Regions from separate parts of the Arthrobacter sp. zg-Y1116 genome, predicted to be linked through region 3. Evidence: riboswitches for the same ligand, from Rfam matches in the RefSeq annotation. Region 3 holds a riboswitch; each other region holds the start of a gene.
What was found. Region 3 has a riboswitch for S-adenosylmethionine ahead of NNX34_RS14020 (bifunctional o-acetylhomoserine/o-acetylserine sulfhydrylase). Riboswitches for the same ligand answer to the same signal wherever they lie in the genome.
Positions count from the first base shown of each region.

Region 1: another riboswitch for S-adenosylmethionine. It lies ahead of NNX34_RS05985 (cobalamin-independent methionine synthase II family protein); the one in region 3 lies ahead of NNX34_RS14020 (bifunctional o-acetylhomoserine/o-acetylserine sulfhydrylase).
Region 2: another riboswitch for S-adenosylmethionine. It lies ahead of NNX34_RS02790 (hypothetical protein); the one in region 3 lies ahead of NNX34_RS14020 (bifunctional o-acetylhomoserine/o-acetylserine sulfhydrylase).

Region 1 covers NZ_JANFLR010000001.1:1,256,734-1,267,141, forward strand. The annotation lists gene NNX34_RS05960 (uracil-xanthine permease family protein) at 1-781, opposite strand, end outside; gene NNX34_RS05965 (SDR family NAD(P)-dependent oxidoreductase) at 919-1,794, shown strand; gene NNX34_RS05970 (aldehyde dehydrogenase family protein) at 1,791-3,227, shown strand; gene pgm (phosphoglucomutase (alpha-D-glucose-1,6-bisphosphate-dependent)) at 3,305-4,936, opposite strand; gene NNX34_RS05980 (hypothetical protein) at 5,053-5,418, shown strand; gene NNX34_RS05985 (cobalamin-independent methionine synthase II family protein) at 5,488-6,693, opposite strand; SAM riboswitch class IV at 6,713-6,836, opposite strand; gene NNX34_RS05990 (peptide MFS transporter) at 6,960-8,363, opposite strand; gene NNX34_RS05995 (MsnO8 family LLM class oxidoreductase) at 8,634-9,626, shown strand; gene NNX34_RS06000 (amidase) at 9,628-10,408, opposite strand, start outside.
Region 2 covers NZ_JANFLR010000001.1:597,451-607,858, reverse strand. The annotation lists gene NNX34_RS02810 (histidine phosphatase family protein) at 1-680, shown strand, start outside; gene NNX34_RS02805 (NAD(P)H-hydrate dehydratase) at 661-1,542, shown strand; gene NNX34_RS02800 (CPBP family intramembrane glutamic endopeptidase) at 1,584-2,348, shown strand; gene NNX34_RS02795 (VOC family protein) at 2,414-2,851, opposite strand; gene NNX34_RS02790 (hypothetical protein) at 2,964-3,368, opposite strand; SAM riboswitch class IV at 3,384-3,516, opposite strand; gene NNX34_RS02785 (LLM class flavin-dependent oxidoreductase) at 4,247-5,266, opposite strand; gene NNX34_RS02780 (alpha/beta hydrolase) at 5,341-5,892, shown strand; gene NNX34_RS02775 (ATP-dependent DNA ligase) at 5,903-6,970, shown strand; gene NNX34_RS02770 (FAD-binding oxidoreductase) at 7,086-8,468, shown strand; gene NNX34_RS02765 (SGNH/GDSL hydrolase family protein) at 8,511-9,458, opposite strand; gene paaZ (phenylacetic acid degradation bifunctional protein PaaZ) at 9,700-10,408, shown strand, end outside.
Region 3 covers NZ_JANFLR010000004.1:571,771-582,178, reverse strand. The annotation lists gene NNX34_RS14055 (DMT family transporter) at 1-245, opposite strand, end outside; gene NNX34_RS14050 (RNA-binding S4 domain-containing protein) at 344-574, shown strand; gene NNX34_RS14045 (alpha/beta hydrolase) at 571-1,233, opposite strand; gene NNX34_RS14040 (SGNH/GDSL hydrolase family protein) at 1,322-2,164, shown strand; gene NNX34_RS14035 (SRPBCC domain-containing protein) at 2,174-2,614, opposite strand; gene NNX34_RS14030 (VOC family protein) at 2,732-3,511, shown strand; gene NNX34_RS14025 (homoserine O-acetyltransferase) at 3,508-4,626, opposite strand; gene NNX34_RS14020 (bifunctional o-acetylhomoserine/o-acetylserine sulfhydrylase) at 4,665-5,981, opposite strand; SAM riboswitch class IV at 6,059-6,175, opposite strand; gene NNX34_RS14015 (VOC family protein) at 6,336-6,986, shown strand; gene NNX34_RS14010 (endonuclease domain-containing protein) at 7,641-8,468, shown strand; gene NNX34_RS14005 (glycoside hydrolase family 2 protein) at 8,601-10,408, opposite strand, start outside.

The DNA.
Region 1 (10,408 bases), on a different contig from region 3:
CGGTCATGGCGGCCACGGATTTCACGTGTCCAATGTTTTCGGCCACCAGTACCAGGACCACCGGAACAAAAAGGCCGATAACCGAGAAGTGGAAGGTGGGGGCGGTGAATTCGGGCAGCCCGATCCAGGCGGCATCGCCGATAGCCTGGAAATCCACCTCGCCCTGCAGCATGGCCGTGACGTAGCCGGCCACCACGCCAACCAGGATCGACAGCCGGCCCAGGAATCCCTTGAACAGGACCGTGGTCAGCAGGATTACCACCACGGTGACGGTGGCCGTGAGCGGCCCTCGCTCGAAGTTGTCCCGCGCCGAACCGGCCAGGTTGAGGCCGATCAGGGCCACTATGGTGCCGGTGACCACCGGCGGCATCAGGACCTGGATCCAGCGGGTGCCGGCAAGCTGCGCGGCGAGTCCGACCAGGAACAGGGCAAAGCCCGCCATGATGATGCCGCCCAGGGCTCCGCCGGGACCGTGCTGGTTGGTGGCAGCTCCGATCGGAGCAATGAAGGCAAAGCTGGAGCCCAGATAGCTGGGGACCCGTCCGGCGGTGATGATCAGGAACAGGATGGTTCCGATGCCGGAGAACAGCAGGGTGGTGGCCGGCGGAAAGCCGGTCAGGAGCGGCACCAGGAAGGTGGCGCCGAACATGGCCACCACGTGCTGGGAGCCGATGCTGATGGTCCGCGGCCAGCTCAGGCGTTCCTCGGGAGCAACGTAGCTGCCCGGCCGGATGGTTTTGCCGTCTCCGTGGAGGGTCCAGTCCATACCGAATCTGCTCATGGTGGTGCCTTCCGGAGAAAGGGGGTGTCTAGGCCAAATTCTAGCCGTCCCGGCGAACCGGGATGCTACGTTGCATAGGAAGAATGCAAGGTGCAGGGCGGGACCTTGATCACAAACCGATTGGACGATGGAGCAGCATGGGCATTTCAGTTGCAGGACGCGTAGTTCTCATCACCGGCGCAGCCATGGGCATGGGCCGGCTCTACGCCGAGCGGGCCGTGCATGACGGCGCGGCAGCAGTGGTGCTGTGGGACCTCAACGCCGAGGCCCTGGAGGTCACCGCCGCGCAGCTGCGGGAACTGGGCGCGTCGGCAATCCACCCCTACGCGGTGGACGTTGCCTCCCTGCCGGACATCACGGCCACGGCCGACCAGGTCATCCGGGAGGTAGGCGTACCGGACATCCTGGTCAACAACGCCGGGATTGTGCGCGGCAAGTACTTCTGGGAACACGAGCCGGAAGCGGATATCGACGCCGTTATGCAGGTCAACACCCTCGCCCCCATGCAGGTGACCCGCGCGTTCCTGCCCGGCATGATCGAGCGGCGCACCCCGGCCCGCATCCTGAACGTAGCCTCCGCCTCCGGCACACTGTCCGTTCCGAAAATGAGTGTCTACACGGCTTCGAAATGGGCAGTCATCGGTTGGAGCGACTCGATGCGCCTGGAACTCACCGAATCCGGCAACGGCCACGTTGCAGTAACCACCCTGATCCCCAGTTACATCAAGACCGGCATGTTCGAAGGGGCCAGGGGGCCGCTGATGACTCCGCTGATGGAACCGGAATACGTGGTGGACAAGGCGTGGGAGGCGCTCCTTGCCGGCAAGGCACGGATCCAGCTGCCCTGGACGGTGGCCCTGGGCAGCGCCCTGCGCAATGTGCTGCCCCAACCGGCCTGGGACGTGGTTGCCGGCCGCGTCTTCAAGGTCTACCAGTCCATGGACCACTTCACCGGCCGGAAACCGGCGGCTCCCGCTGACGAAACGTCCCTCAAGGAAAGCACCCAGGCATGAGCGAGATGGTCTCCGCGTTCTCTGAATCCATCCGCGATTCCGCCACCGACCCCGCTGGTTCCCCCGCAGCAGTTCCCTCGGTGCTGGCCAAGGTGCGGGAAACCTATGACTCCGGCCGCACCCGGCCGCTCGCCTGGCGCCGGCAGCAGCTCGAAGGCCTGGTCCGGCTGTTCCACGAGCGGGAACAGGAGCTGGCGGACGCCCTGGCAGCGGACCTGGGCAAGAATCCGCTCGAAAGCTACGTCACCGAACTTTCCCTGGTGCGGGCGGAGGCCGAACACGCACTGAAGCATCTGGAGAACTGGGCCCGCAGCCGGCGGGTTTCCGTCCCCCTGGGCCTGCAGCCGGCGTCGGCCCGGACCGAACCACGGCCGCTGGGCGTGGTGCTGATCATCGGTCCCTGGAACTATCCCGTGCAGCTGGTCCTGGCGCCGCTGGTCGGTGCCCTCGCCGCCGGCAACGCGGCAGTCCTCAAACCCAGCGAACTGGCCCCGGCGACGTCGGCCGTGCTGGCGGAGCTGCTGCCGCGCTATGTGGACCCGGAAGCCGTCGCCGTGGTCGAGGGCGGGCAGGAAGCCAGCACCGCCCTGCTGAAGGAACGGTTCGACTCGATCTTCTTCACGGGCGGGGAGCGCGTGGGCAGGATTGTCCTGCAGGCCGCCGCCGAACACCTGACCCCGGTCACCCTGGAGCTGGGCGGGAAATCTCCGGCCGTGGTGCTGGACGGCAACTGGGCCGCCGTCGCGCGCCGCCTGGTCTTCGGGAAACTGCTTAACGCCGGCCAGACCTGCGTGGCCCCGGACTATGTCCTCGTGACGAAAGAGGCGGCACCTGCGCTGAAGAAGCACCTGGTGCGGGCGGTCGCGGAGCAGTTCGGCAAGGATCCGTCCCGGAGCAAGGACCTGGGCCGGATTGTCAACGAACAGCACTGGGAACGGCTGGTCGGGCTGCTGGACAGCGGCACGGTCCTGGCCGGCGGGCGCAGCGACCGCGGAAGCCTGTACCTGGAACCGACCATCCTCACCGACGTGGCCCCGGATTCACCCGTGATGCAGGAGGAAATCTTCGGCCCCGTCCTGCCGATCATCGAGGTCCGGGACCTGGCGGAGGCAATGAAATTCATTAATTCCCGTCCGGTTCCGCTGGCCGCCTATTTGTACAGCAACTCTGCGGCGGCACGGAAGACGTTCGAGGAGGGGGTCCGGGCCGGCAGCATCAACCACAACGCCAGCACCGTCCAGTTGGCCGTACCCGGCCTGCCCTTCGGCGGTGCAGGTGCCAGCGGCACCGGCGCGTACCACGGGAAATACACCTTCGACACGTTCAGCCAGCTGCGGCCGGTCTTCACCAAGGGCACGCTGCTGGACACCCTCCGGTTCGCGTACCCGCCCTACACGGGGCTGAAGAAGCGGCTCCTGCGCCGGCTGCTGTAACCGGCTGCAGAACGGGAAGAAGGGGTGCACCGGCAGGTGCACCCCTTCTGTTTTTTACGGCCCGTTTACGGCGGAAGCTAGGAAATCACGCCGTCCACGATGGCCTTGGCCTCGGCCTGGACCTGGTGCAGGTGTTCCTCGCCCTTGAAGGACTCGGCGTAGATCTTGTAGACGTCTTCCGTGCCCGAGGGGCGCGCGGCGAACCACGCGTTTTCCGTGGTCACCTTCAGGCCGCCGATGGGCGCGCCGTTGCCAGGTGCCTCGGTCAGGCGCGCGGTGATTTCCTCACCGGCCAGGGTGGTGGCGGTAACGTCCGACGGCGAGAGCTTGGCCAGCGCGGCCTTCTGCTCGCGGGTGGCGGGTGCGTCCACGCGCGCATATTCGGGATCGCCGAACTGGTTGGTCAGTTCGCGGTACCGCTGGGACGGGGTCTTGCCGGTGACGGCCGTCATTTCCGAGGCCAGCAGGGCCAGCAGGATGCCGTCCTTGTCAGTGCTCCAGGGGCTTCCGTCGAGCCGGAGGAAGGACGCACCGGCGGATTCCTCGCCGCCGAACGCGGTTTCGCCGGAGAGCAGGCCCGGCACGAACCACTTGAAGCCCACCGGTACCTCCATGAGGACCCGCCCCAGGTCTGCGGTAACGCGGTCGATCATGGAGGAGGAGACCAGGGTCTTGCCCACCATGGCGTCTGCGCTCCAGCCGGAGCGGTTGCGGTACAGGTAGTCAATCGCGGTTGCCAGGAAGTGGTTCGGGTTCATCAGTCCCGCATCCGGGGTGACAATGCCGTGCCGGTCGGCGTCGGCGTCGTTGCCCGTGGCAATGTCGTAATCCCCGGCCCGGGAAATCAGCGACGCCATGGCGAACGGCGAGGAGCAGTCCATGCGGATCTTCTCGTCCCAGTCCAGGGTCATGAAGGCCCACTGCGGGTCCACGTTGGGATTGACCACGGTGAGGTTCAGTGAGTGCCGTTCCGCGATGGCGCCCCAGTAGTCCACCGAGGCGCCGCCGAGGGGATCGGCGCCGATGTGGAGGCCGGCGCTCCGGATGGCATCCAGGTTCAGCACCGCGGGCAGGTCTTCCACGTAATGCGCCAGGAAGTCATAGGTGCCCACCGAATCGGCCAGGCGTGCTTCGCCCAGCGGGATGCGCCGGACCCCGTCCAGGCCGTTCTCCAGCAGCTGGTTGGCGCGGTCGGCAATCCAGTTGGTGATGTCCGATCCGGCGGGTCCGCCCGTGGGCGGGTTGTACTTGAAGCCGCCGTCCGCCGGAGGATTGTGCGACGGGGTGACCACAATGCCGTCAGCCTGGTCCGTGCGCGTGGAATTGTGCACCAGGATGGCATGGCTCACGGCCGGGGTGGGGGTGAATCCGTTGCGTGCGTCGATCTGCACATTGACGCCGTTGGCGGCCAGCACTTCCAAGGCGGTGTTCTGCGCCGGTTCGGACAGGGCATGCGTGTCCTTGCCCATGAACAGCGGCCCGGTGATGCCCGCCGAGGTGCGGTATTCCACGATGGCCTGGGTGATGGCCGCGATGTGCTGCTCATTGAAGGCGCCGTTGAGGGAGGAACCGCGGTGCCCGGAGGTGCCGAAGGCCACGCGCTGGGCAACGTTGGACGGATCCGGTACGACGTCGTAATAGGCGTCCAAGAGTGCGGTGAGATCTACAAGGTCGGAAGGTTCGGCGCGTTGGCCGGCACGATTAGACATACCCCTAAGCATGCCAAAGAAACGCAGTCGGCGGCAGACACGCCGTGCACGTAGAAACGCAGGGGCACCCGTATGCTTCTAGCCGAAGCCGCGGGTGCGGCGGGGGAAGGAAGCTGATGGCCACGTCGAGTAGTTCCGTGCCGCCGCAGGGCGCACTGCCGCACGGCGGCCTGCGCCGCGGCGCCCGGGCCATGATGGTTTTCTTCAACGTGCTCTACCTGTGCGCCGCACCGGTGTTCTGGTTTTTCTGGACGCAGCGCTCGGCGTTCGCACTGCCGGCCTGGGCGGAAACCGCCGCGGGTTTTGCCAGCGGACCGATGCCGGCGTTGGCCTTCGCGGCCGCCTGGGCCGCGGCGGGGATCCTCTTCGGGCGGGACCGGCGGCAGGCCGGAGCGGAGGCGTTCAATTCCGTCTGTGCACTGGGTGCCCTGGCGGCAGCAAGCGGCATGCTGGCGCTGGTCAGCGCCGGACTGGACGGCTAAGGCCCCGGGCACGGGTGAGGCGGGACGCCGGTCCCGCCCGCCGCACCCTCACGCAGGTCGGTGGCCCGCCTACCAGAGCCGGGCGCTGGCCAGCCGGGCACCTTCTCCGAGCGTCTCCAGCTTGGCCGCCGCGATCTGCGGATGCACCCGGCCGCCCAGCCCGCAGTCGGTGGACGCAATGACGTTCTCGCGCCCCACCAGCCGGGCGAACCGTTCAATCCGGTCCGCCACCAGTTCCGGATGTTCCACCACGTTGGTGGCATGGGAGACCACGCCGGGAATGAGGACCTTCCCCTCCGGCAGCTTGGTATCCTCCCAGACCCGCCATTCGTGCTCATGCCGGACGTTGCCTGCCTCGAAGCTGTAGCCGCCGGCGTTAATCTGCAGCAGGGTGTCCACCAGGTGGCGGAACTCGATGTCCGTAGTGTGCGGCCCGTGCCAGGAACCCCAGCACAGGTGGAATCGGACCTGTTCCTCGGGCAGGCCGCGCAGGGCATAGTTCAGGGCCTCGACGCGGATCTGCGTGAACTTGAGGTAGTCGGCCACCGAAGGCTCGGGGTTGATCTGGTCCCAGTTCTCGGCAATGGACGGATCATCGATCTGGACGATCAGCCCGGCGTCCACGATGGCAAGGTATTCCTCCCGCATGGCATCCGCGCAGGCGTAGATGAACTCCTCCTCCGTCGCGTAGTACTCGTTGGCAATCCGCGAACAGGAGCCGGGGGAGAGTGAGGCGAGGAAACCCTCGGACAAACCTGCCTCGGCCAGACCGGACTTGAGGTTGGCAATGTCGCCGGCCACGGCGTCGTACCCCGTGTATTCCACGGGACCCGTGACCTTGGGAAAGACCTTCTGCGCCCCGGTGGTGATGCCGGAGGTTGGGTCGGTGTAGGCATCGGCGAAGCGCTGCCGGTCGCGGCGGTCCCCGAAACTGGTGAGGACAACGTTTCCGGGCTCGGAGCGGTGCGGTTCCATGTTCCAGATCCCCGTCTCGGCAACGCTCAGGCCGCCAAGCCGGGCAAACGAGTAGGACCACCAGGCCCCGTAGTCGACGTCCGCGGACATCGCATGCCCGTATTCGCCGTCGTTGGGGATATCGATACCCGCCTGGCGCTGGCGGCGCACGAGGTCGGCGACGGCGGCCTGCAGCAGTTCGGCGTAGCCTTCCGTATCCGCGGGGTCGGTTTCCCGGGCCGCGTTCGCGGCAATCAGTTCAGGGGTCCGGGGGAGCGAACCGGCGTGCGTGGTCAAAATACGGTCAGTGCTTTTGCGCATGGCAGTGATCCTTAAGGAATCGGTGCTCTTGCCCGCACCGGATGCCCAAGGGGCGGTGCAGGCCGCTTCGTCATCCGAACCACCCGTGAAGCATGGGGTTGGTGCACGGCCAAGTCGGAGCTTGGCGGCCGTGTCTCCTGAAGCTGGGACCCATCCTAACCACGCCGCAGGGATGCAGCCAAGCATGTGACGGGACGGCAAAAAGGACGGCGGCACCGGAAAGTTCCGGTGCCGCCGTCCTTAGTGAAACGCTTGGTGCCTGCCTGCTAGCGCACGCCGCCCATGAGCTTCTTGATCGACGGTGTCGCGACAGCCAGGGCGATGCCCAGGATGATTGCGGTGACGCCGCTGAAGGTGAAGTAGCTGACCTCAGTTGCGGGATCGTAGAACTGTGCCAGCCAGCCTGCCAGGGTGGTGCCCAGGGAGACGGACAGGAAGAACAGGGCCACCATCTGGGTCCGGAAGATTTCCGGAGCCAGCTTGGTTGCCACGGACAGGCCAATCGGGGAGATGAACAGCTCCGCGAACGTGAACAGGAGCAGGATGCCGACGATCGCCAGCAGCGGGGTGCTGTTGGCGCCGCCGCCGGAGAACGGAATGAAGGCCAGGAACGCCAGGCCCATCACTGCCAGGCCCAGGGCGAACTTCAGCGGTGAGGACGGCTGGCGGTCGCCCAGCTTGGTCCAGACGGCGGCAAACACTGCAGCGAAGATGATGATGAAGATCGGGTTGATCGACTGGACCCAGCTCGGCGGCATTTCCCACCCGAAGATGTGCCGGTCCAGGGAGGTGTCGGCGTACAGGGCCACCACGGTGAACTGCTGCTGGAACAGCGCCCAGAAAGCGGCACTGGCGATGAACAGCGGCATGAAGGAGTAAACACGCCGGCGTTCTAGCCTGTCCACCTTCGGACTGCGCAGGATGATGATGAAGTACGCGATGGAGGCCAGGATGGCGACCGTGGCCATGACCACTGCCAGGTTCTCCGCCTTGAGCAGGCCGAAGGCGGCGGCCAGGGCGACGATGACCACGACTGCGGCAACGACGATGCCCATGGGGAGGTACTTCTTGCGCGGCAGCGGGTTGGTGACCTCGTGGGCTGCCTTGGGCAGGTACTTGCGGGTCATGCCGTACTGGACCAGGCCGATGGCCATGCCGATAGCGGCCAGGCCGAAGCCGTAGTGGAAGCCAAGGCGGACCTGGAGGAGGCCGGTCAGGAGCGGGCCGACGAGGGCGCCGAGGTTGATGCCCATGTAGAAGAGGGAGAAACCGGCGTCGCGTCGTTCGTCCTTCTCCTCGTACAGGGTGCCCACCAGGGAGGTCGCGTTGGCCTTGACGCCGCCGGAACCCAGGGCAATCAGGATCAGGCCGGCGGCCAGTCCCACGGAACCGGGGAGCACAGCCAGGGAAATGTGGCCGAGGACCACGATCGCGGCGGAGTAGAACAGCACCCGCTCCGAGCCGAACACGCGGTCGGCGAGCCAGGCACCGACGATGGTGGAAAGGTACACGCCACCGCCGTAGGCGCCGACCAGGGAGACGGCAATGGCTTCGTCGATGCCGAGGCCGCCGTCGGTGGTGCTGTAGTACATGTAGTACAGCAGGATGCCCTGCATGCCGTAGAAGGAGAATCGCTCCCACAGCTCAACGCTGAAGAGGTTGGCCAACATCCGGGGATGGCCGAAGAAGGTTTTACGCGCTTCTTGTACGCCTGAGGTACTGGGGGTATGGCTCACGAGGTTAATATTCCCACTCCCTCCCGGGGGTCAAGCAGGCCGAACTGAAAGAATCCGCCGGAGACTAGGCAGCTTTCCCGGTGAGCTATGTCGAAGGTCACATGAAAAAAGGATGATTTTGCCAGCGTTACATGCATACCTGCCTGCATGACGCGCGGATTTGCACGTCTGCGACGGAATTCCCTAAGCAGGCAGGGGGTTGGCATGGGTATGCCAAGCCTCAGCGTTCCCGTCTCGATCCTTGACCGTGCCAACTCCCGCGAAGGGTTTCCCGAGCCGGAGGCGTTTAATGCAGTGCTTGAACGCGCCGAATCGGCAGACCGGCTGGGCTACAGGCGCTTTTGGGTTGCCGAGCACCATGCCGTGGCCGGAATTGCCGGCTCGGCACCCGCCGTCCTGATGGCCGCCCTGGCGGCACGCACCAACAGCATCCGGATCGGCTCCGGCGGCGTGATGCTGCCGAACCACCAGCCGCTGGTCGTGGCCGAGCAGGCGGCGACGCTGCAGGCCCTGTATCCCGGCCGGATTGATCTTGGCCTGGGCCGTTCCCTCGGTTTCACTCCGGCGGTGCGGAAGGCACTGCGGGCAGGACCGGCCGAGGCGGAGGAATTCGAAGGGCAGTTGGCGGAACTGCTCGCTTATCTCGACGGCACCGCGCCGATCACCGCCCGCCCGCAGGACCGCGGCCGGACCCCGGTGTTTGTGCTTGCCACCGGAGCGGGAGTGGACATAGCAGCACGCGCCGGCCTCGGCGTCGTCCTGGGCGGCCCGGCGCTGTTCCGGCAGAACAGTGCCGGGCAGACAGGTGCACTGGAGCGGTACCGCTCCTCCTTCCGCCCCTCGGACCGTTTTCCCCGGCCCTACGTGCTGGCGGCAGTCAACATCGCCGCGGCCGGGAGTGAAGAAGAGGCACGGGAACTGCTGCTGCCCGAGGCACATGCCCTGGCCGATTCCCGGACCAAGGGGGTGTTCCCCGCCCTGTCGGCAGCTCACCGCGCCGCCGAACTGTCCGGACGGCAGCAGGACCTGGTCCGCGCCACCCTCGAGACCTCTGTCTACGGGACACCGGAACAGGTGCACGGCAGGCTCGAGGACCTGGTGGCTTCCTCCGGTGCGGACGAGCTGCTCGTTACCGGCGGCGCCTTCGATGTCGAGGGACAGCGGGAATCAGACCGGCTGCTGGCAGGGCTCTTCTAGGTCAATAGCCCAGTTGGGCCGCCACGGCCAGCAGATCCGCTTCCGCACCGGGCCGCCCGATCAGCTGGATCCCCATGGGCAGTCCGTCCGCGGTATCCAGCACCGGCAGGGTAATCGCGGGAAGCCCGCAGACATTCACCATGGAGGTGAAGGGGGAGTACCGGCATTGCCTCGCGTAATCCTCGTCCGCCCGGTCACCGGCGCCGGCGTCGCCGCTGGCGTACCAGCCGAGGGGCCGCGGCGGCATTGCCAGGGTAGGCGTCAGGATCATGTCGTAGGCGCTGTACTGCCGGATGGTCTCGGCCTCGAAGGCGCGGAGGACCTCGACGGCGGACACCAGGTCCGCGGCACTGCGCTGAAGGGCGCGCTGACGCATGACGGCGGCCAGGTCGGTCAGCCGTTCTTCCCCGCCCGGTGCCAGGACGGCGGTGGCCAGCCCGGCCGTCCACACCACCTGGAACGCGTCCGGATACCGTTCGTCATAAACCAGGTCCGTGTCCAGCAGGTCGTGGCCGGCGCCGGTCAGGGCCGCGATACCGGCGTCGAGCGCCTGTACCGCCTCGGGATCAAGCCGGATCTCCAATCCGGATTCGAAGGGTGAACGGGTGCTGATCCCGATCCGGAACCTGCCCTCGGCCCGCAGTGCGGCCTCGAGGAAGGTTCCGGCGGCGGGGGCCGCGCTGGTGGCGCGGTAATTGGGTTCGTCGACCATCGCATCCAGCAGCAGTGCCGCATCCGCTGCATTCCGGGCCAGCGGGCCGGCCACCACGAACTGCCCCAGG
Region 2 (10,408 bases), on a different contig from region 3:
CCCGCGCAGGCCGCGAGGGCGCCGAACGTATCGACCTTCCCTGGCGGGACCCCGATGTCCCGCTCAGCTCCGACGGCGAGCAGCAGGCGGCAGCGCTTGGCCGCTGGATTGCCGGGCTTCCCGCCGAAGAGCTGCCCGAGTCCGTCTGGTGTTCGCCCTACCTGCGGGCCAGGCAGACGGCCGAACTGGCGGGGCTGGCCGGCCTCACCGGTGGCATGCGGATTGATGAGCGCCTGCGGGACCGGGAACTCGGGATCCTGGATCTGCTGACCTCCGCCGGCGTCGTGGCGCGTTTCCCCGGGGAAGCCGAACGCCGGTCCTGGCTGGGGAAATTCGCCTACCGTCCGCCGGGCGGCGAGTCCTGGGCCGACGTCGCGCTGCGGCTGCGGTCGGTGTTCCGGGACCTCGACGACGAGGAAGACGGCAAGCGTGTGGCGGTGGTTTGCCACGACGCCGTGATCCTGCTGATCCGCTACGTGCTGGAACGGATGAGCGAGCAGGAACTGCTGGACACCGCCGCCGCCAACAGCGTGCGGAACGGCTCAGTCACCCGGCTGGTGCGCCCCACCGGCACCGGGCCCTGGAAACTACACACCTTCAACAGCGTGCTCCACCTGCAGGACAGCGGAGCACCGGTAACCGAACATGCAGGAGAAACCGATGACATCCACCCCCGTTGAGCTTGTTACCCCCGCACTGCTGCGAGGCTGGCGGCTTTCCACCGAGGCCTCCGGCAAGGAGGACCGCGGCACCGTGCTGGTGATCGGCGGAGCGCGCAGCACCCCGGGAGCGGTGATGCTGACCGGGCTTGCCGGACTGCGGGTCGGCGCCGGCCGCCTGACCATGGGGTTGGCGGAATCGGCGGCGATCGCCGTCGCCGTGGCCATCCCCGAATCCGGGGTGGTGGGACTGCCGGAGGAAGACGGCGGGATTGACGGCGCGGCGGCCGGCAAGCGGCTCGAATCCGATCTTTCGACGGCGTCGGCAGTAGTGATCGGCCCCGGCCTGGACGACGCCGAGCAGGCCGCAGCGCTCCTGCGGTCAGTGGTTCCGCTGCTCGGGGAAAAGACACAGGTGGTACTGGACGCCTTTGCCCTCGGAGTGCTGCCCGGGCTGCCGGAACTTTACGACACCCTGGCCGGCCGGCTGGTCCTGACCCCGAACGGTGCTGAAATCCTGCGCCTCCTCGAGGACGAGGATGCCGACGAAGACTCCCTGGACCTGCCGAAAGCCTCCCTGGAGGTGGCACGGAAATACCGGGCGGTGGTCAGCGCGCACAACGTCATTACCGCTCCTGACGGAAGGAGCTGGGAAGTGCCGGCCGGGAACTCGGGCCTGGGAACTTCCGGGTCCGGGGATGTCCTTGCCGGTGCGGTGGGCGGGTTCCTTGCCCGCGGTGCGACGCCGGAACAGGCAGCGTGCTGGGGCACCTATCTGCACGCGGTGAGCGGGGACCGGCTCTCCGCCTCGCGGGGACCGCTCAGCTTCCTGGCGCGGGAGCTGCTCGAGGCCATGCCGCCGGTGATCGCGGAGTTGAGCTAGCGAGGGCTGTATCCCGGCGGAACGGCCCATATCCTGAGGTAATGACAGCGAACGAATACCGGACCGGCCCTCCGGGGCGACCTGCGGCCCACATTCCGTGGCTTTCCTACCGTTTCACCCGCCGTGACGCCGTGGCAGCAGGTTTCTACGTGGTGTTCCTGCTGGTCCTGAGCTTTGCGCCTGGACTCGTTATGCCTGTCCTGGTGATGCTGGTTCCGGATCCGGTTGCAGCCGCCTACGTCCTGAACCTGGCGTTTTACGGGGTCGCAGGCCTCCTGGCTTTCCTCGCGGCCCGGCCCTACGTGGTGCGGGAAACGAAGATTCTGGCTACCCGGCCGGTGCTGTCCCTGTCCCTGATTCCGGCCGGCGTCCTCGTCATGCTCATTGTCACCATGATCGGGGCGTTGCTGAGCGGGCAGGTCGAAACGGCGGTGAACCAGGAAGCCGTCGAGGGATTTGTGGGGTCCGTATCGCCGTGGCTGGTGGTGCCGCTGCTGGTGGTGCTGGCGCCCTTTGTCGAGGAGTACATTTTCCGCCACCTGCTGATCGGCAAGCTCAGCCGGTACTGGAACCTCTGGGGATGCTGCATCCTGTCGGTCCTGTTATTCGCCTCCATCCACATTGTGGGCAAGGAATCCCTGACCCTGCCGGTGCTGATGCCCTACCTGGCGATGGGCGCCACCCTCGTAGGCATCTACGTCTGGGCCGGAAACAACTTCATGCTTTCCTACGGTGTGCACGCCGCGAAGAACCTGCTGGGCGTCATCCTCCTCTACAGCGTGCCGCCGGAGCTGTTGCAGCAGTAGCTGCTGCCTGCGTAGCTGCCGCGTCCCAGCGTCCGCCTTCTCTACAAGGGTGAGTACCGGCGTCGTCAACCGATGCAGAATTCGTTCCCTTCCGGGTCGGCCATGGTGTACCAGGATTGCGGCCCCTGGCTGGCTTCATAAAGGAAGGTGGCTCCCCGCTGTTCCAACCTGGGGCGTGCTTCCTCCTTGGCCATGTCATCCAGAATCACGTCGAGGTGGATCCGGTCCTTGACCGTCTTGGGTTCCGGCACCGTCTGGAACAGGATGCGCAGCCGCCCGCGCCGGCCCACCTGGTCGGGCGGGCAAATGGCAGCGACATCCCGCCAGACCCGGACGCCGTGGTGTTCCACTACGTCCGTCGGTGAGGCGAGGCCCTGGTCCAGGGCGGATTGGAGGACCTCCTGGTCGGTGGGTTCCCTGGCCCATTTGAGGGTTTCGGCCCACCAATCCGCTTGGTTGAGGGCATGGGTGCAGTCCACACAGATTTGTACGTTGTATGCCATGGCGCCCAGCGTAGGTTCGCGGCCGCTCCGGGCCACGGGTATTCGAGACTGCTCAGTTCAGCGCGCTTGCCCGGCTCCGGCATTCATACGAATCCCGGAGCCGGGCAAAAGGCTAGGAGCCGGCCTTTTCGATCCGCTCAGTTTCCGGGGCCCGAACCAGGGAGCCGTTGCATGGAACCACCCGTTCCGGCCGGGCCAAGTAGAAAAAAGAACTCCGGGCATCCGAGTCGAATCCGCCGGGCACCATCAGTGTGGAATAGCGCTGGCACCACTGCGGGGTATCGACGGCGGCCGCGAGCGCGGTGGCGACGGCCGGAACATTGTGGAACCACATCAGGTGCTGGGTACCTTCGGACACCAGGTAGATGAGGTCCAGCTGCGGATCCGCCGTGACTTCGACGTCCGACCACTGTTCCCAGCCCTCGAGGCGGCGGCTGTGGATCCAATGGATGTTGTGCCCGGGGGCGAAGCCGCTGCAGTTGCTGAGACCGGATTTGCTGACACTGGAGATGCTCACAGTGGGTTCCTTTGCAGGTTGTCCTTGCCTGCGACGAATGACGCAGGCCGCTTCGTCATCCGAACCACCCGCCGAACAATGGGGTTGGTGTGGGGCCAGTCGGAGCTTTTGTGCCCGGTAAACCGGGCGAAGGCCACATCTCGTGAAGCTGAAAACTACTCTAGCGGAGGCCACTGACATTTCGACAGTGGACCGTTTCAGAGGGTGCCGCTGGGTGGGCGTGCGTCGTGTGGGGGTGCGCCGGGCGGACCGGAACGGCGGCAACGAAAATCCCTGCTCGCAGAGCTCGCAAGGATTATTAAAGCCGCCTAACCCGGTCCGTCCGGCGCCTACGTTCCGCACCTCGCCTGCCGTCCGGTGCCTACGTTCTGCACCTCGCCTGCCGTCCGGTGCCTACGTTCTGCACCTCGCCTTCCGTCGGCGCGAGGACCTCGGGGGCGACGCCCGTCCCTCCCAGTCGAAGATGTACGCAGGCCGCGTCCTGGTTGGGACGCTGCCCGCGGCCGGAGGGCCTGGAGGAAGGCGCTCCGGCACCTACAACCGCCACCGGAGGAGCTGGGCCCAGCCCGCCCCGGAAGGTGCTGGACACCACGCGCCGCCACCGGAGGGGCTGGAGGAAGGCGGCTTTAATATTTCCCGCGAGCTCTGCGAGCGGGGAATTTCGTTGCCGCCGTTCCAGCCCCGCAGGGGGCGGACCCGGCTGGACCCGGAGGACCCGGCGGACCCGGCGGACCCGGCTGGACCCGGAGGACCCGGCGGACCCGGCGGACCCGGAGGACCCGGCGGACCCGGCGGACCCGGCTGGACCCGGAGGACCCGGCGGACCCGGCGGACCCGGCTGGACCCGGAGGACCGGGCGGACCCGGGCCAGACGAGACTTACCGCCAGCCGGCCCCCGGCGCCACAAGCTTGACGATGCTCTCCAGCAAATGCGCGTTGTACTCCACGCCCAGTTGGTTCGGCACGGTCACCAGGACAGTGTCGGCTTCCTGCACCGCAGCATCCGCGGCCAATTCGGCAGCAATGACGTCCGGTTCACCGATGTAGCTCTTCCCGAACCGGGCCAATCCGCCGTCGAGGTGGCCCACCTGGTCCCGGCCCTCGGCCTGCGCGCGCAGCCCGAAGTAGTGCCGGTCCTGCCCGGTCACCAGCGGAATGATGCTGCGGCTGACGGACACCCGCGGGGTGCCCTGGTGTCCGGCGTCGGCCCAGGCCTTCCGGTACACCGCAATCTGCTCGGCCTGCAGCTGGTCGAACGGCACCCCGGTGTCCTCGGTCAGGAGCGTGGAGCTCATCAGGTTCATGCCCTGCTCACCGGTCCACTTGGCGGTGGCCCGGGTCCCGGACCCCCACCAGATCCGCTCCGGCAGTCCGGGGGACAGCGGGTCAATGGCCATGGCTCCGGTGCTGCCGGTCATGGCCGGATCGGCCTGCGCCACTCCGGCGCCGGCAATGGCGGCACGGAACACTTCGGTGTGCTGCCGGGCCATGTCGGCGTCGGAGGAATCCGGGCCGGGAACGTAGCCGAAGGACTCATAACCGCGCAGGGCGGGCTCGGGGGATCCCCGGCTGATGCCGAGCTGCAGCCTGCCGCCGCTGATCAGGTCCGCCACTGCGGCGTCTTCTGCCATCGCCAGCGGATTCATGTAGCGCATGTCGATCACTCCCGTGCCCAGCTCGATCCTGCTGGTCCGCGCGGCCATGGCGGCGAGCATGGGGAAGGGGGCGGAGAACTGCGGGGCAAAGTGGTGCACCCGCATATACGCGCCGTCGACGCCGATTTCCTCGGCGGCGACCGTCAGCTCAATCTGCTGCAGTATTGCGTCCTGCGCACTGGGAGTCATCGACCCCACAGCATTCCGGTAATGTCCGAAGGACAGGAATCCTATTTTCTTCATAAAAGCTCCAGCGCCGGAAGCGTCGGCAGTATTCCCGGTCACCTGCGCCGAACCAGCGAAAGGAAACAGCCCTCATGCACATCACCATGGTCCCGGGCTATCAGGGCTCACCGCCGGAGCAGTGGCAGAGCCGCTGGGAAGCGGAGCTGCCGGACGTCACCCGCATCGCGCCGTCGTCGTGGGATGAACCCGAGCTTCAGGACTGGATGGCGGCGCTGGACCGGGCCGCCGGCGCGCAGAAGGGGCAGACGGTCCTCGTGGCCCACAGCCTGGGCTGCCTGGCCGCGGTGGAGTGGCTGCATCGAAACCCCGACGGCGCCCGCGGAGTGTTCCTGGTCAGCCCGCCGGATCCCGTTGCCGCCTCGTTTCCGCAGGCCGCGGAAACGTTCCGGAATCCGCGGATGCAGGAACTGCCAGTGCCCGGCCTCCTGATTGCCAGCGAGAGCGATCCGTACTGTGCGCTGCCGTCCGCCCAAAGCATCGCTGCGGCTTGGAAACTGCCCGTTATCAACGCCGGCGAGCTCGCCCACATCAACGAAAAGAGCGGGGTGGGCTACTGGGAGCAGGGCCGCGACCTGCTCACGGCCTTCACCGCAGGGCTGGGGGAACCGGCCGCAATCGGATAAGAATGGGCACATGGACCTTCCAGTGATGCCCCCGGTTGCGCCGATGCTGGCCAAATCCGTCAGCGCCCTGCCCCGCGGGGACTACCTGTACGAACCCAAATGGGACGGATTCCGGTCCATCATTTTCCGGGACGGCGACGACATCGAGATCGGCTCCCGGAACGAAAAGCCGATGACGCGGTATTTCCCCGAACTCGTCGAAGCGCTCAAAGCGAACCTGCCGGAGCGGTGCGTGCTGGACGGCGAGATAGTTATGGTGGCTCCGGACGGCAAACGGCTGGACTTCGAACTGCTGCAGCAGCGGATCCATCCCGCCGCCAGCCGGGTGAAGCTGCTCGCGGAGGAAACTCCGGCCCGGTTCGTGGCCTTCGACCTGCTGGCCCTGGGCGACGTCGACTACCGGAACCGGCCGTTCTCCGAACGCCGGGAGGCCCTGGTGCAGGCGTTGAAAACGGCGCAGGCACCGGTGTCCGTCACCGCCGCCACCGACGACGCCGACCGGGCGCAGGACTGGTTCGGCCGTTTTGAAGGTGCCGGCCTGGACGGTGTGGTGGCCAAACCCCTGGCCGGCCCCTACGCGCCGAACAAGCGCACCATGGCCAAGCTCAAGCACGAACGCACGGCGGACTGCGTGCTCGCCGGCTACCGGGTGCACAAGTCCGGCCCCGATCTGATCGGCTCCCTGCTGCTGGGGCTCTACAATGACGACGGCGTGCTGGTGAACGTGGGGGCGGCAAGTTCCTTCCCGATGGACCGCCGCCGGGAACTGTTCGAGGAACTCCAGCCGCTGGTCGCCGTCGAGGACGGACACCCGTGGGCCGAGGGGGAGCAGGAGAAGGGGACGCGCACCCCGCGCAACTCCGAGGGCAGCCGATGGAGCGGGAAAAAGGACTTCTCTTTCGTGCCGCTGCGCCCGGAACGGGTGGTGGAGGTGCGCTACGACCACATGGAGGGGGAGCGGTTCCGCCATGTGGCCCAGTTTTCCCGCTGGCGGCTGGACCGCACGCCCGAATCCTGCACTTATGAGCAGTTGGAGGAACCGGTGAAGTTCGACCTGGCGGAGGTGCTCGGGAGCTAGCGGAAATTGTCCGGCGGGGCTAGGCAGGGAAGCACTTCGGTGCCTAGCATTTTTTGGCGGCATCTCCGGTCCGCGGGCCCGGCGGCCGCGGACACCCGCCCACAAGGAGCCAAAGATGATCCAGGCAGCCGACCTCGAAACCCTCCGCAACGTTGTCCACGGCCCGCTGAACAGCCCCGGGGAACCGGGGTACGCCGTCGACACCGCCGGCTTCAACCCCTCGGTGATCCAGCGTCCCGATGCCGTGCTCGGGGCAGCCGGCGTCGAGGATGTACAGAATGCCGTCCGCTGGGCAGCTGAGCGCGGCATTCCTGTCGGGATGCAGGCGACCGGCCACGGTGCTGCCGCCTTCATGGACGAGGGCCTGCTGATCAACACCTCCCGGCTGCAGGACCTGGCGGTGGACCCCGACGCCGGCACGGTCACTGTGGGTGCCGGCGTCCGCTGGCGCTCCGTGCTGGAGGAGACAGTGCTGCTCGGGCTTACGGGCCCGCACGGCTCCTCCGGAACCGTGGGAGTGGTGGGCTACTCGGCCGGCGGAGGGCTGCCGCTGATGGGCCGGGCGCTGGGATTCGCCAGCGACCATGTGCAGGCTATCGATGTAGTGACTTCCGACGGCAGCCTGAGGCACCTCGAAGGAGGCAGCGCCGAAGACGCCGGGTTGTTTGCGGCGCTGCGCGGCGGCAAGGGCAATTTCGGCGTCATCACGTCCATGACGCTCGGGTTGACCCCGTTCCGGGAGTTTTACGGCGGCGGCATCATGTACCCGGAAGATGCCGGTCCGGAGGTGCTGGCTGCGTTCCGAGCCTGGACACCCCAGCTGCCGACGGATGTTTCAGCGTCCCTGGCCTTCCTGCACCTGCCGGATGTCCCGTTCCTTCCCGAGGAACTGCGCGGTACCGCGCCGGTGCACCTGCGGTTCGCGGTGTTCGGCAGCCGGGAAGAGGGCGACACGCTGCTGGAACCCATGCGGCATGTATCCGCGCCCTTCATGGATACGGCCGGGCCGATGGACTACGGGGCAGTAGGCAGCATCCACATGGATCCGGACGAACCGGTGCCCGGCCTGGACCGCGGGACCCTGCTGGCCGAGCTGCCCGATGAACTGGCGGCCGGTTTGCTGGGCCAGGTGGGGCCGGGATCGCATACTCCGCTGATGATGACGGAAATCCGGTTGATGGGCGGATCCCTGGCTCTGGATCCTCCGTTCGAGGATGCGGTGTCCGGCCGGCAGGCAGGCTTCAACCTCTACTCCGTGGGACTCAACGTCCCGCCGGCTGCGGACGCCACAGCAGCGGCCCTGGATCTGCTCGACGTCGTCGTCGGCCCCTACACTGCGGGTGCGCTGGTCAACCTCAGCGGACCGGCACGCACGGAGGCGGGCGCCCAGCCTGCGTGGGATCCGGAGGTTTTCGGACGGCTGCAGGCGGCCAAGGCCGCCTACGATCCGCAGAACCTCTTCCGGTTCGGCCACGCGGTTCCGCTGCCGGCCTCCTGAGAACGGTTTCTGTGGCTGGGTCGACCCGTACGGAAGGTGGCGCTACCGATGGTGCCCTCGCCGGCAGCCGACCCCGAACTCGCTGCCTGCGTCCTCGAGGATGGCCGCGGTGTAGCCCTCCCGGTAACCCGTCTCCGTGGGGTGCAGGTTGTACGGGCTTGCAGTGTCGAAGATGATCCACGAATCGGCGGAACCGACACCGTGCCCGGCAAACTCGTCCACCACGTCCACAAACACCCCGTCTTCGGGAACCTGCGCGGCGATGACGGCATTCAGGGCGTCGGTGCCGCCATTGAACAGGGCCTGTGCCTCGGCACTGAGCGGTCCCGGAGCGCCGGCTTCGAACAGATGCGGGTATCCGGTAACCACCAGGGTGGCCCGTGGCGCCGCCTCGGCAATACTGGCAAATGCCGCAGCCAGCTGCGGTGCCAGCGCGGTTTGGGCGTAAGCGGTGGCCTGCTCGATGGCCGGTGCGCAGGTGACCGGCAGCTGCGCCCCGGCGCAGGCGGCCACCACGGCACCGAACCGGACGTCGTTGCCGCCGATCGTCAGGGTCACGACGTCGGTCCGGGCGTTGAGCTCGCCGTAGGCTGAGGCATTGTTGATCTGTTGGGGCAGGTCCACCGGCGTGTCGGACGGAGTGCTTAGGGCCGTGGCGCCGGCGCAGGTGGCGTCAGCTTCCAGATCCACCCGGTTCAAGGCGTCCAGCAAGGCGGGGTAGCCCTGTGCGGTACGGCCGCAGGCGTCCAGTAGGGGGCCGCCGCCGTAGCCGGAGGCGTAGGAATCTCCGAAGGCCACATAGTCGACGTCGCGTCCCCAGCCCTGACCGCCGCCGTGCCCGCCGCCGTGGCCACCTCCATGCCCGTGCCCGACGCGGGAATCGGATTCGTGGCCGCCGGCAGTGGCCGGGGCAGTGCCTCCGGCCAGGAGGGCGGCGGTGGTCAGGGTGAGGACAGCCAGACGGCGGAACAGCAGCGGTTTGGGGCTCATCATCGTGCTCCTTAGCGGGGTATTGCAAACGTTCGAGGGCAGAAGTCTGTCGCAGGGAGGGGGCAGCGGCAACCAGCAGTACGCTGTCGCGGCACCGCGGCAGTATTTAAAGTCCAACGGGTGTGGGAAGGGCCGCTTTCGGCTAGGGTGTCGATATACCGACCGCATGGTCAGTAATCCTGCGGCGACGATGCCTGCAGGAGAGCAGCTGCGGTTTCTTCCCGTTTCGAAAGGCACCGAAATGACGGCCACCGCCATCGACGTCGAAACCGTTCCCAGCTACGTCCGGGGGGCCTGGTGGACACCGGATCCCGCAGGAGCCCGCGGCACCGAAGTGCACGATGCCAGCACCGGCGAGCTGCTGGCGCTGGTCAGCAGCGAGGGTCTGGACACCGCCGCCGTCGTCGACTATGCCCGAACCGTTGGGCAGGCCGAACTGGGGAAGTCCACCTTCCACCAGCGGGCCCTGCTGCTCAAGGAACTTGCAATGCACCTCAATGCGCAGCGCGAGGAGCTGTACGCCGTGTCTGCCCGCAGCGGCGCCACCCGGACCGATTCCCTCGTGGACATTGACGGCGGGATCGGCGTCCTGTTCGCCTACGGTTCCAAGGGCCGCCGCGAACTGCCGAACTCCACCGTGATTGTCGACGGCGCCGTGGAACAGCTCGCCAAGGACGGCTCGTTCCTCGGTGAGCACATCTACACCCGCATTCCCGGCGTCGCCGTGCAGATCAACGCCTTCAACTTCCCGGTCTGGGGCATGCTGGAAAAACTGGCCCCGGCGTTCCTCGCCGGGGTGCCGAGCATCGTCAAGCCCGCCAGCCCCACGGGGTACATCACGGCAGCGGCCGTGCGGATGATCGTGGACTCGGACATTCTTCCCGCCGGATCCCTGCAGCTGATTTCCGGTTCCGCGCGGGACCTCCCGGATCACCTCGATTACCGGGACA
Region 3 (10,408 bases):
GCCAGCACGTAGTAGCGGGGAAACCGCCGCTCCCGCAGCGAGGGAATCAGCTGCCCGGCGCCGGCCCGGCCGCGGGGCAGGGCCAGGCTGATGCCGATCATAACGACCAGCCCGACCAGGAAGCTGACCAGGGCGGCGGCCAGGCCGTCGTCGAGCCGTTCCCCCAGGGCGCCGTTGACGCGGGCCTGGGACGGGATGGCAACCCCGGCAAGGAGGGACAGGGGCAGACCGATCAGCGGGGACATCCGCACAGCAGCATTTGGCACCCGACTACCCTACAACTGTCAAACGGCTCGGACCGGCCAGCGGAAGCAGCGGCGGGAAAGTCGGGCAGAATGGAGGCATGAGTTCTTCCGATGCCCAAGACCTTCCCATCCGCGACGAAATGATCCGCCTGGGCCAGCTGCTCAAGCTCGCCAACCTGGCCGAGGACGGCATCCAGGCCAAACAGCTGATCGAAGACGGAATGGTCAAGGTCAACGGCGACATAGAAGAGCGCCGCGGCCGCCAGCTGCACGCCGGCGACCTCGTCTCCGTCAACGGCGAAACGGTGCGGATTACCCGCGAGGGCTAGTTCGCCCGGGTGCCCGCACGCAGCACCGTATGCACCAGGAACTCCTTCACGTGGCCCAGCTCCTGCATGTTGATGCCGTGGCCCATGTTCGAATAGAGGATCTTGGTCAGCGCGGTGTGGGCATTGAGCCAGGCGTGCGTGTATTCGATCCGCGGCGCGTCGATGACCGGGTCAGCCTGGTCGCGGCCCCAGAAGAACTGCAGGCCGCCCGGCTGCAGTTCGTCGTCGTGGAAGAACGGGTTGTCCTGCGAAGGGACCACAAAACCGGAGAGTCCGACGACGGCGGCAAAGTCCTGCGGCCGGTGCCGCATGAGGGTCGTGGCCACGGCCATCCCCATCGAAAAGCCCAGGAGGCTCACACTGGTGTGATTGTCCCGAACGGTGTCGAGCCACGCGGCCACGTCCCCTACCGAGTCCACCACTGCGTCCACTGAGTAATCGGCGTCGCTCATCAGCGGGAACCAGGTGTAGCCCGGCCCGGAGGGCTGCGGCGCCCGGACCGAGGCGATGGTGAAGTCCGAGGGCAGGTAATCGGCCAGCCCCATCAGGTCCTCTTCATTGGCCAGGTATCCGTGGAACAGCACCAGCAGCGGGGTGCCGGCCCGTTCAGCTTCGGGTTTGGACCAGAGGACAACAGGATTCCACGCGGATTTCGTCATGCTTTTATTCTGGCATGCCGGTATTTACAACCTACGGTCGCGTAGCCAAGGGTCGGTTTGCAAGTATTGACCGGTGAGTACAAATTCCTTGCCCGAAGCCGTTTCCGCCCCCGAATCCCGGCAGGAGCAGCAGCCGCTGCACCTGTGGTCCCGGTTCGTGGCCATGGGCGATTCCTTCACCGAGGGTATCGGCGATCCCAATCCGGACAGTCCGGGCGGCAACCGCGGCTGGGCGGACCGGGTGGCGGAGGAACTGGCTTTGGGCCAGCCCGACTTTTCCTACGCGAACCTCGCCATCCGGGGACGGCTGCTGAACCAGATCATTGACGAGCAGCTGGAGCCGGCCCTCGCCCTGAAGCCGGACCTGGTCACCATCTGCGCAGGCGGCAACGACGTGATCCGTCCCGGCGGCGATCCGGACCGGCTCGCCGAACGCATGGACGGTGCCGTGGCCCGGCTGCGCGGATCAGGCGCCGGCGTGGTCCTGTTCACCGGCCCGGATCTCGGGAGTACCCCTGTGCTGGGCAGTGTCCGGGGCCGGGCGGCGGTCTACAACGAAAACCTGCGGACCGTAGCCAAGCGGCACGGCGCCGTCATTGCCGACATGTGGGCGCTCCGCGAGTTGAATGATCCGCAGATGTGGGCTCCGGACCGCCTGCATTTCTCCCCGCTGGGACACCACACCATTGCCGCGATGGTGCTGGATACCCTGCAGGTGCCGCATTCGCTGCAGCCCCTGGAGACCAAGCCGCTGCCGGCAAAGAACTGGCGGACGGCCCGCTCCGAGGACATGGTCTGGGCCCGTGAATTCCTGTTCCCGTGGGTGGTCCGCCGGGTGCGGCACCAGTCCTCGGGAGACGGGATCTCCGCCAAGCGTCCCGAGGCCGGCCCGATGTTCGGGCAGCGGATGCCGCAGGGATCAGCTGACTAGACCTGTTTTTCAGGAACCGCCCGCCTGCTGCGCCTGGTCGGTTTTTTCGGCCTGCTCAATGAGGTTCGCCAGGTGGAAGGCCCAGCCTTCCCGGTGGGCTGCGGAGAGTTCGGCGCCCACACCGGCGTCGAGCGCCGCAAAGCCGCTCTCAGTCACCGCTACCGCCGTGGCATCTATTTCGTCGGTCAGTTCGAAACTGACCACCGTATGGGCACCCCATTCGGGTGCGGTCCAGCGGAAGGAAAGCAGCCGGCCGGGGGCGACGGCCAGGACCGTACCGGTGGCGGTGTGCTCCACTCCGTCCTCGCTCCACCGTTCCTTCAGGGGCGCTCCCGGATGCGCGGCGAAGTCCATGTCCGGCCACCAGGACGCCCGGTTATCAACGAGCACGTGCCAGAGAACCTCCGGGGAGCACTGCGCCCGGCCGGAAAGCGAGATCCGATCTGCCATGGGGAATGTTCTCCCACGAATTGCCGCGGCGGGCAAGGGGTAGGCCCCTGTTGTCCGCCGAACGGGGTTGGTATAACTGCGGATATCCCCTGCCGTTCCTCCGGAAAAGGGCCCGCCATGCCTGCTGCACCCGAACGTTTCCCTGCCGGTTCCCCCTGCTGGGCGGATCTGGCCTCCTCCGATCCTGCCCGGGCCCGGGAGTTCTACGCCGGGCTGCTCGGCTGGGACGCCGTGGACCTGGGCAGGGAATCCGGACATTACCTCCACTTCCGGCACAACGGAGACGTGGTGGCCGGCATGATGCAGAAACCGCCGGAGAACACGTTCCCGGATTTCTGGACCGTGTACCTTGCCTCCGACGACGCCGGCGCCACAGCCGGTTCCGCTGCCGCCGCCGGAGGACAGGTGATGCTGGACCCGGCGCGTGCCCTGGACCAGGGCACGGCGGCGGTGCTCGGCGACCCCACCGGAGCGGCCATCGGTGTCTGGCAGCCGGACACCCACCGGGGATTCGCGCGGATCGATGAGACCCGGGCACCGGTCTGGTACGAGCTCATGACCAATGACTATCCGGCGGCCCTGGCGTTTTACCGGAACGTGTTCGGCTGGGAAACGGAGGTCCTCTCAGACACGGATGAGTTCCGCTACACCACGCTGCAGAGCAACGGCCGCCCGGTGGCCGGGGTGATGGATGCCGCCGCTGAACTGCCGGAGGACATCCCCTCACACTGGGAGATCTACTTCGGCCATGCCGATATCGACGCCGCGGCCGAGCAGGCGGAGCAGCTGGGCGGATCGGTGCTGAGTGTGCCCGAGGATTCCGACTTCGGCCGGATGGTCCAGCTGGCCGACCCCACCGGAGCAGCGTTCTGGCTGATGGAGGCCCCGGACGCCTAAGCGTCCTGCCCGAACACCTCCCGCTTCAAGGCACCGGAAATCTCCCGGACGCTGGTCAGGAACCCGTCATGCCCGATGGGCGCCCGAATGAGATGGACCTGCGTTCCCCGGGGCAGGGCCGCTGCCAGATCCGCCGACTGCTGGGGAAAGTAGAGCCGGTCCGATTCCACCGCGGCAATGAAGAAGTCCGCCGTCGTGCCTGCGAGCGCCGCGCGCAGGGTTCCCCGGCCCCGGGCGACGTCGTGGCTGACCAGGGCTTCGGTGAGCACCAGGTAGCTGTTGGCATCGAACCGGTCGGCCAGCTTCCGGGCCTGGTGGTCCAGGTAGCTCTCCACGGAGTACCGGCCCCTTCCGGCCGGGGAGGCGGCACCGAAGGGGTCCTCGGAAGCCTGGGAACTGCGCCCGAACCGGTATTCCAGTTCCGGTTCGGACCGGTAGGTAATGTGCGCAATGCGGCGGGCCAGGCCGAGCCCGGCCAGCGGAGGAATGCCGTTGTAATAGTCCCCGCCGTTGAAATCCGGATCCAGCCGGATAGCGGCCAGCTGCGCCTGGGCAAACGCGATCTGCTCGGCCGTGCTGGCTGCGGTGGCTGCGATTACCCCGCAGTGCAGCACCCGGTCCGGTTCGGTCACCGCCCATTCCAGCGCCCGAGCTCCCCCGAGCGAGCCGCCCAGCACGGCATGCCACCGGGCAATGCCGAGCCGGTCCGCCAGCCGGGCCTCCGCCCGGACCGAATCCCGGATGGTGACGAACGGAAACCGTGAGCCCCAGGCCAATCCGTCCGGGTCCGTCGAGGCAGGCCCGGTGGAGCCGTAGCACCCGCCCAGCATGTTGACCGAGACCACGAAGTACCGGTTAGTGTCCACGGTCCGGCCCGGGCCCACAAGCTCGTCCCACCAGCCCGGTTCGGTGCTGCTCCCGCGGGCTACGTGGGTGCTGCCGGTCAGCGCATGCGGAATCAGCACGGCGTTGCCGGCGTCCGGGTCCAGCTGCCCCCACGTCTCGTAGGCCAGGACGACGTCGGGCAGGTACCCGCCGGTTTCCAGCTCCAGTCCGCCGATGGAGGCGTACTGCAGCACCCCATCGGCGGGGTGCTGCAGCGGGGGCACCGTCAGCGGCTCGTGCCGGGGTGCCGGGTGCCGGGACACAGTCGCTATGCTCCCTTGGCGGCCCGGAACCCCGCGTCAAGGTCCGCGAGGATGTCGTCGATGTGCTCGATGCCCACCGAGAGTCGGACCAGCCCCGGGCTGACCCCTGCGGCCAGCTGCGCTTCGGCCCCCAGTTGGCTGTGGGTCGTCGACGCCGGGTGGATCACCAGGGAACGGACGTCTCCAACATTGGCCACGTGCGAGTGCAGCTCCAGTCCGTCCACAAAGCGCTTGCCGGCGTCGACGCCGCCCTCGATCTCGAAGGAGACAATGGCGCCGGTGCCGCGCGGCCCGTATTTGCGGCCGCGCGCAAACCACGGGCTGGACTCCAGGCCCGCATACGCAACCGACACGACGTCGTCGTGGCCTTCGAGCCAGTTCGCTACGGCGACGGCGTTGGATACGTGCCGCTCCACCCGCAGGCTCAGCGTTTCCAGTCCCTGGGCAATCAGGAACGCGTTGAACGGCGACACCGCGGACCCGAGGTCCCGCAGCAGCTGCACCCTCGCCTTCAGGATGAAGGCCAGGTTCGCTCCGAGGGCCCCGTTGACGCCCAGGTCCCGGGCGTAGACGAGCCCGTTGTAGCTTTCGTCCGGGGTGTTGAACCCGGGGAACTTCTCCGGGTCCGCGGCGAAGTCAAAGTTGCCCGAATCGACGATGACGCCGGCAATGGCCGTCCCATGCCCGCCGAGGTACTTCGTGGCCGAGTGGACCACAATGTCGGCTCCCCATTCGATCGGACGGATGAGGTACGGCGTCGACAGCGTGTTGTCCACGATCAGCGGCACGCCCGCCTCATGGGCCACGGCGCTGATGCCTTCCAGGTCCAGGACATCCTGCCGGGGGTTGGAGACCACCTCGCCGAAGAAGGCCTTGGTATTGGGCCGGACGGCATCGCGCCAGTGGTCCAGGTTGTCCGGGTCCTGCACGAAGGTGGTTTCAATGCCGAACCGCTTCAGGGTGTGCTTGAGCAGGTTGTAGGTGCCGCCGTAGAGGCTGGGGCTGGCGACCACATGGTCACCGGCCTGCGCCAGGTTCAGCAGCGCGAAGGTTTCGGCCGCCTGCCCGGACGCGAGCAGCAGGGCGCCGACGCCGCCCTCAAGGGAAGCGATCCGGTTTTCCACCGCTTCCTGGGTGGGGTTGCCGATCCGGGTGTAGATCGGTTCCAGTTCGGCCAGGGCAAACCGGTTCGCGGCGGCCTCTGCACTCGGAAAAACGAAGGACGTGGTCTGGTAGATCGGCAGGGCTCGGGCACCGGTGACGGCGTCGGGCTCCTGGCCTACGTGGATCTGGCGGGTTTCAAATGACCAATCTGCACTCATGATGCTCCCTCAAACCAGGGGCCGCACAACGCCGCCGGTGTGCATCCGGGTACGCCGGATGTCCGGTGGGGTCGTGGGACCCGCGCTTGCCGGACGCCCGTTTGGCGTACGGCCAGGTCTTCACCCGGGGCACCCCACCGCGGTTGGAGGGTTGCCGGCCAGCAAGCCGGGGCTATCTGCTGGCACTCATGACCTGCACCCATGGAAACCGATATGCCGCCGTCGCGCAACCTCTATGACGCACCGTGAAATATCGGCGCTTTTTCGCCGTAATTCCGAGCTGCGGCCGGGAACATTCCGCACTTAGGCTTCCCTTGGTCGAGACGCGTATCACAACGTGCCACAATGGGCCGCATGCGCTTGGACCATGTTTCTTATGCCTGTGAACCCGACGGTCTTTTGGCCACCACCGAGAGGATTGCTGCTGCTCTCGGCGCCGATTACGTGAAGGGTGGCGTCCACCCCCGATTCGGTACCCGCAATATGATCCTGCCCCTGGCCAACAACCAGTACGTCGAGGTGGTGGAGGTCCTGAACCACCCGGCGTCGGACAAGGCGCCGTTCGGCCAGGCCGTGCGCCAGCGCTCCGAATGCGGCGGCGGATGGATGGGCTGGTGTGTTGCCGTTGACGATCTCTCCCCCTTCGAGGAACGCCTCGGCCGGGCCTCCGTGCCGGGCAACCGCAAGTTCCCCGACGGCCAGGAGCTGACCTGGCGGCAGATCGGCATCAACGGATTGATTGCCGATCCGCAGGTTCCCTATCTGCTCCGCTGGGACGACGGCACCGACGAGCTGCACCCCTCCAACGCCATTCCCGGGATGCCCGGTTCGGTGAAGCTGAAGTCCCTGACCATTGCCGGCTCCGCTGCACGCGTCACCGACTGGCTGGGCCATCCCGTGGAGAAGCCGCTGGAGAACGTGGATGTCACGTGGATTGCTCCGGCGGGTACACCGGGCATCATGTCCGTCACCTTCGACACGGCGAACGGTCCTGTCGAGATCTAGCACTGGGTTTCTGCTGCCGGTTCGGGGTTTTCCTGCCGGATCGGGTTTTTCCTGCCGGTTCGGGGTTTCCCTGCCGGATCCTCGCGGTCTGTCCGCGTGTCCGGATCCCTGCGCTGCGTCCGGGTCCCTGCGGTATGTCCCCGCAGCCTGTCCCCGCAGCCTGTCCGGATCCCTGCGGTATGTCCGGATCCCCGCGGCCTGTCCCCGCAGCCTGTCCGGACCCCTGCGGCATGTCCGGATCCCCACGGCCTGTCCCCGCAGCCTGTCCGGACCCCTGCGGCATGTCCGGATCCCCGCAGCCTGTCCCCGCAGCCTGTCCGGATCCCTACGGTATGTCCGGATCCCCGCAGCCTGTCCCCGCAGCTTGTCCGGATCCCTGCGGTCTGTCCGGATTCCTGCACCGCGCGGCGCAGGAATTGTCACAAACCGCAGGGATCGCGACAAACCGCAGGGCTTCTCCAGGCCGAGGTACCAGAGGGTTGTCCACAATAGGGAGGATTACCCTCGCGGGTCCGCTGTTACCCATCCATCTTTGAGCCCATGGATCCGGAGCTCATCTTTACAGCCGATGCTGAAGCCCACGGTACTGACCGCCGTTCCTTAGCCTCGAGCTGCCGGGCCGGCCAGCTGATCCGCCTCCGTACAGGTGTCTACATGCAGACGGATGAGTGGCAGCATCTTTCCCCGTGGGAACAGCAACGCGTCCGGATTCGGGCTGCTGTGGAACAGGGACACGGTCAGCGCATCCTTATCCAGCAATCTGCTGCGGTCATGTGGGGGCTGCCGGTGATCGGACACTCTGCCGAGGTGCTGCTGTTGGCCGTGCCTCCCACTCACGGCCAGCGTCGCGGCGGACTCCGATGGGTGGAGCGCCAGTTGCTCGAACCGATCACTGCCTTGGAAGAGGTGCCCCTGACGTCCCGGGCCCAGACCGTTCTAGACATGGCTGCCTATCTCCCTTTCGAGCACGCGGTTCCCGCCATGGACCACGTGCTCCGGCCCGATCCCGTCCTGGGTCTTCCTTCTTTGGGAAAGAACCACCTGTTGGAGTTATCCGGGAGCCTGCCCGGCCAGGTAAAGCGGCTGCGGGCTCGACAGGTGATCGACTTCGCCGATCCACGCTCCGAGTCGGCGGGCGAGTCCTATTCCCGGGCCGCCATTCACAGGCACCGCTTCCTTCCGCCCGAACTCCAGCAACAATTCAACACCTCCGCCGGCCGCTATCGGGTCGACTTTTATTGGCGCGAGCAGAGGCTCGTCGGGGAGTTCGACGGCGCGGTGAAATACGGTCGGGGCGATGCAGCCCTTGCCCCTTCGTGGGACACACTGCGTCAGGAGAAACGGCGCGAAGATGCCATCCGCGCAACGGGGGTCAGTTTTATACGCTGGTCCTGGGACGACATCTCAAGAGAGCCCCAGCACCCTGAGTCCTTGGTACAGCGCTTGGTCCGCGCTGGTCTCCCCCGTTCCCGGCGCCGCTGATTCCCTCCGGGTTGTCCAGATCCCTGCGGTTTGTGGCAATCCCTGCTCCGCGCGGTGCGGGGATCCGGACAATCTGCGGGGATCCGGACAAAGTGCAGGGACTGAGCGGATCCCGAAGGCAAGCAGCACGGGTCAGCCCCCGGCAGCCCGGCGAAGCCTCGCATTGAGTCCCCGCACCAGCTCGGCGTCGAGCTTCACCACCCTGCGGTCATAGGTCAACAGGCCGTTGACCTCGTCCTCGACGTCGGTGAGCTGGGTGTAGACCGTGGCGGCAAGCCCCCGGGCCACCGCAGGTTCAATCTGCCGCCGGTGCAGCCGCTCGTAGGCGCGGGCCAGGGCACGCCGGGACCGGAACCGCCGGTAGCCGAACTCCTTGTCGTTGAAGGTGTGCCCGGGGATGCGCAGGCTGTACCCGCCGTATTCGGACAGCACCACTGCACGGGACCCAGCCAGCCAGCCCTTCCGCATCCGGAACGGCACAAAGTAGACGTGCACGCTCTTGAGGTCTCCCCCGCCCTGGTCATGCCAGCCGCTGGCATGGTCGATGGTCCGGGTCGGATCCAGGCCCCGCAGTAGGTCGGCGACGGCATTGGCATCGAACTGGCCCCACCCTTCATTGAACGGCACCCACACCACGATCGACGGGCTGTTGCCCAGCAGCTCCACCGTGCCGTGCAGTTCGGCCAGGAACTGTTCCCTGCCCTGCTCGTCGGCACGCCCGAAGGCGGCATAGTCGCCGTCGGCCCGGTGCGCCGCACCCACCGCGGGGGCAGTGACCACGGCGTGCTTGTAGGACGTGCCGCCGTTGACCAGGTCCTGCCAGACGAGGATGCCGAGCCGGTCGGCATGGTAGTACCAGCGCAGCGGCTCGATCTTGATGTGCTTGCGCAGCATGTTGAAGCCCAGGTCCTTCGCCGCACGGATGTCGGAGGCCAGGGCCTCGTCCGACGGCGCGGTGTACAGCCCGTCCGGCCAGTACCCCTGGTCCAGCAGGCCCGCGTGGAAATACGGCCGCCCGTTCAGCAGCAGCCGCAGATGCCCGGCGTCGTCGGGCCCCGTGCCGACGGTCCGCAGCGCCGTGTAGCTGCGCACGCGGTCGGTTTCCCTCCCGGCGGTGAGCAGCCGCACGGCGACGTCGTACAGGAACGGGTCCTCCGGGGTCCAGAGGTGCGGATCCGGAATCGGGATCCGCACCGGGTTTCCGGGAACGACGACGGCGGCCGCCACCTGCTGCCCGCCCGCGGTTACGGTGACTTCCGCCTGCAGGCCAGTGCTGTCCGGGGCGGACCGGACGTCGTCGACCAGCACCGTGGCGGTCACCGAGTCCAGGTCCGGCACGAGGACCAGGCGGGTGATGCTCGCCTGCGGCACCGCTTCCAGCCAGACCGTCTGCCAGATCCCGGACTGTGCGGTGTACCAGATGCCGCCGCGGTCCAGGGTCTGCTTGCCGCGGCTGGCGGAGCCGGTGTTGCTCAGGTCCCGGACCCGGACCACGATTTCGTGCTCGGCCCCGGGGGAACCGCCGTCCGGACCCGCAGCCAGCGCGTCGGTGATGTCCAGGGAGAACGGCAGGTAGCCGCCGTCATGCCCGCCCACGGGAATGCCGTTGACCTTGACCCGGCAGCTGGAGTCCACGGCGCCGAAGTGCAGCAGTACCCGCTCCCCCGCAAAGCCCTCCGGCAGGGTCACGGTCCGCCGGTACCAGAGCAGCTGCTGCGGCTGGAGGTGCCGGTTCACGCCGGAGAGCGGCGCCTCTGGTGAGAACGGCACCAGGATGTCCCCGTCCCAGTCCCCGTCCCGTGGCGGCTGCTCCCGGCGGGCGCCGGTGATGGCGTACTGCCAGTAGCCGTTGAGATTGAGGTAGCTGTCGCGGGCCAGCTGGGGTCGGGGGTATTCCGGCAGGACGGATTCGGGGTCCAGGGCTGCACCCCAGCGGGTCA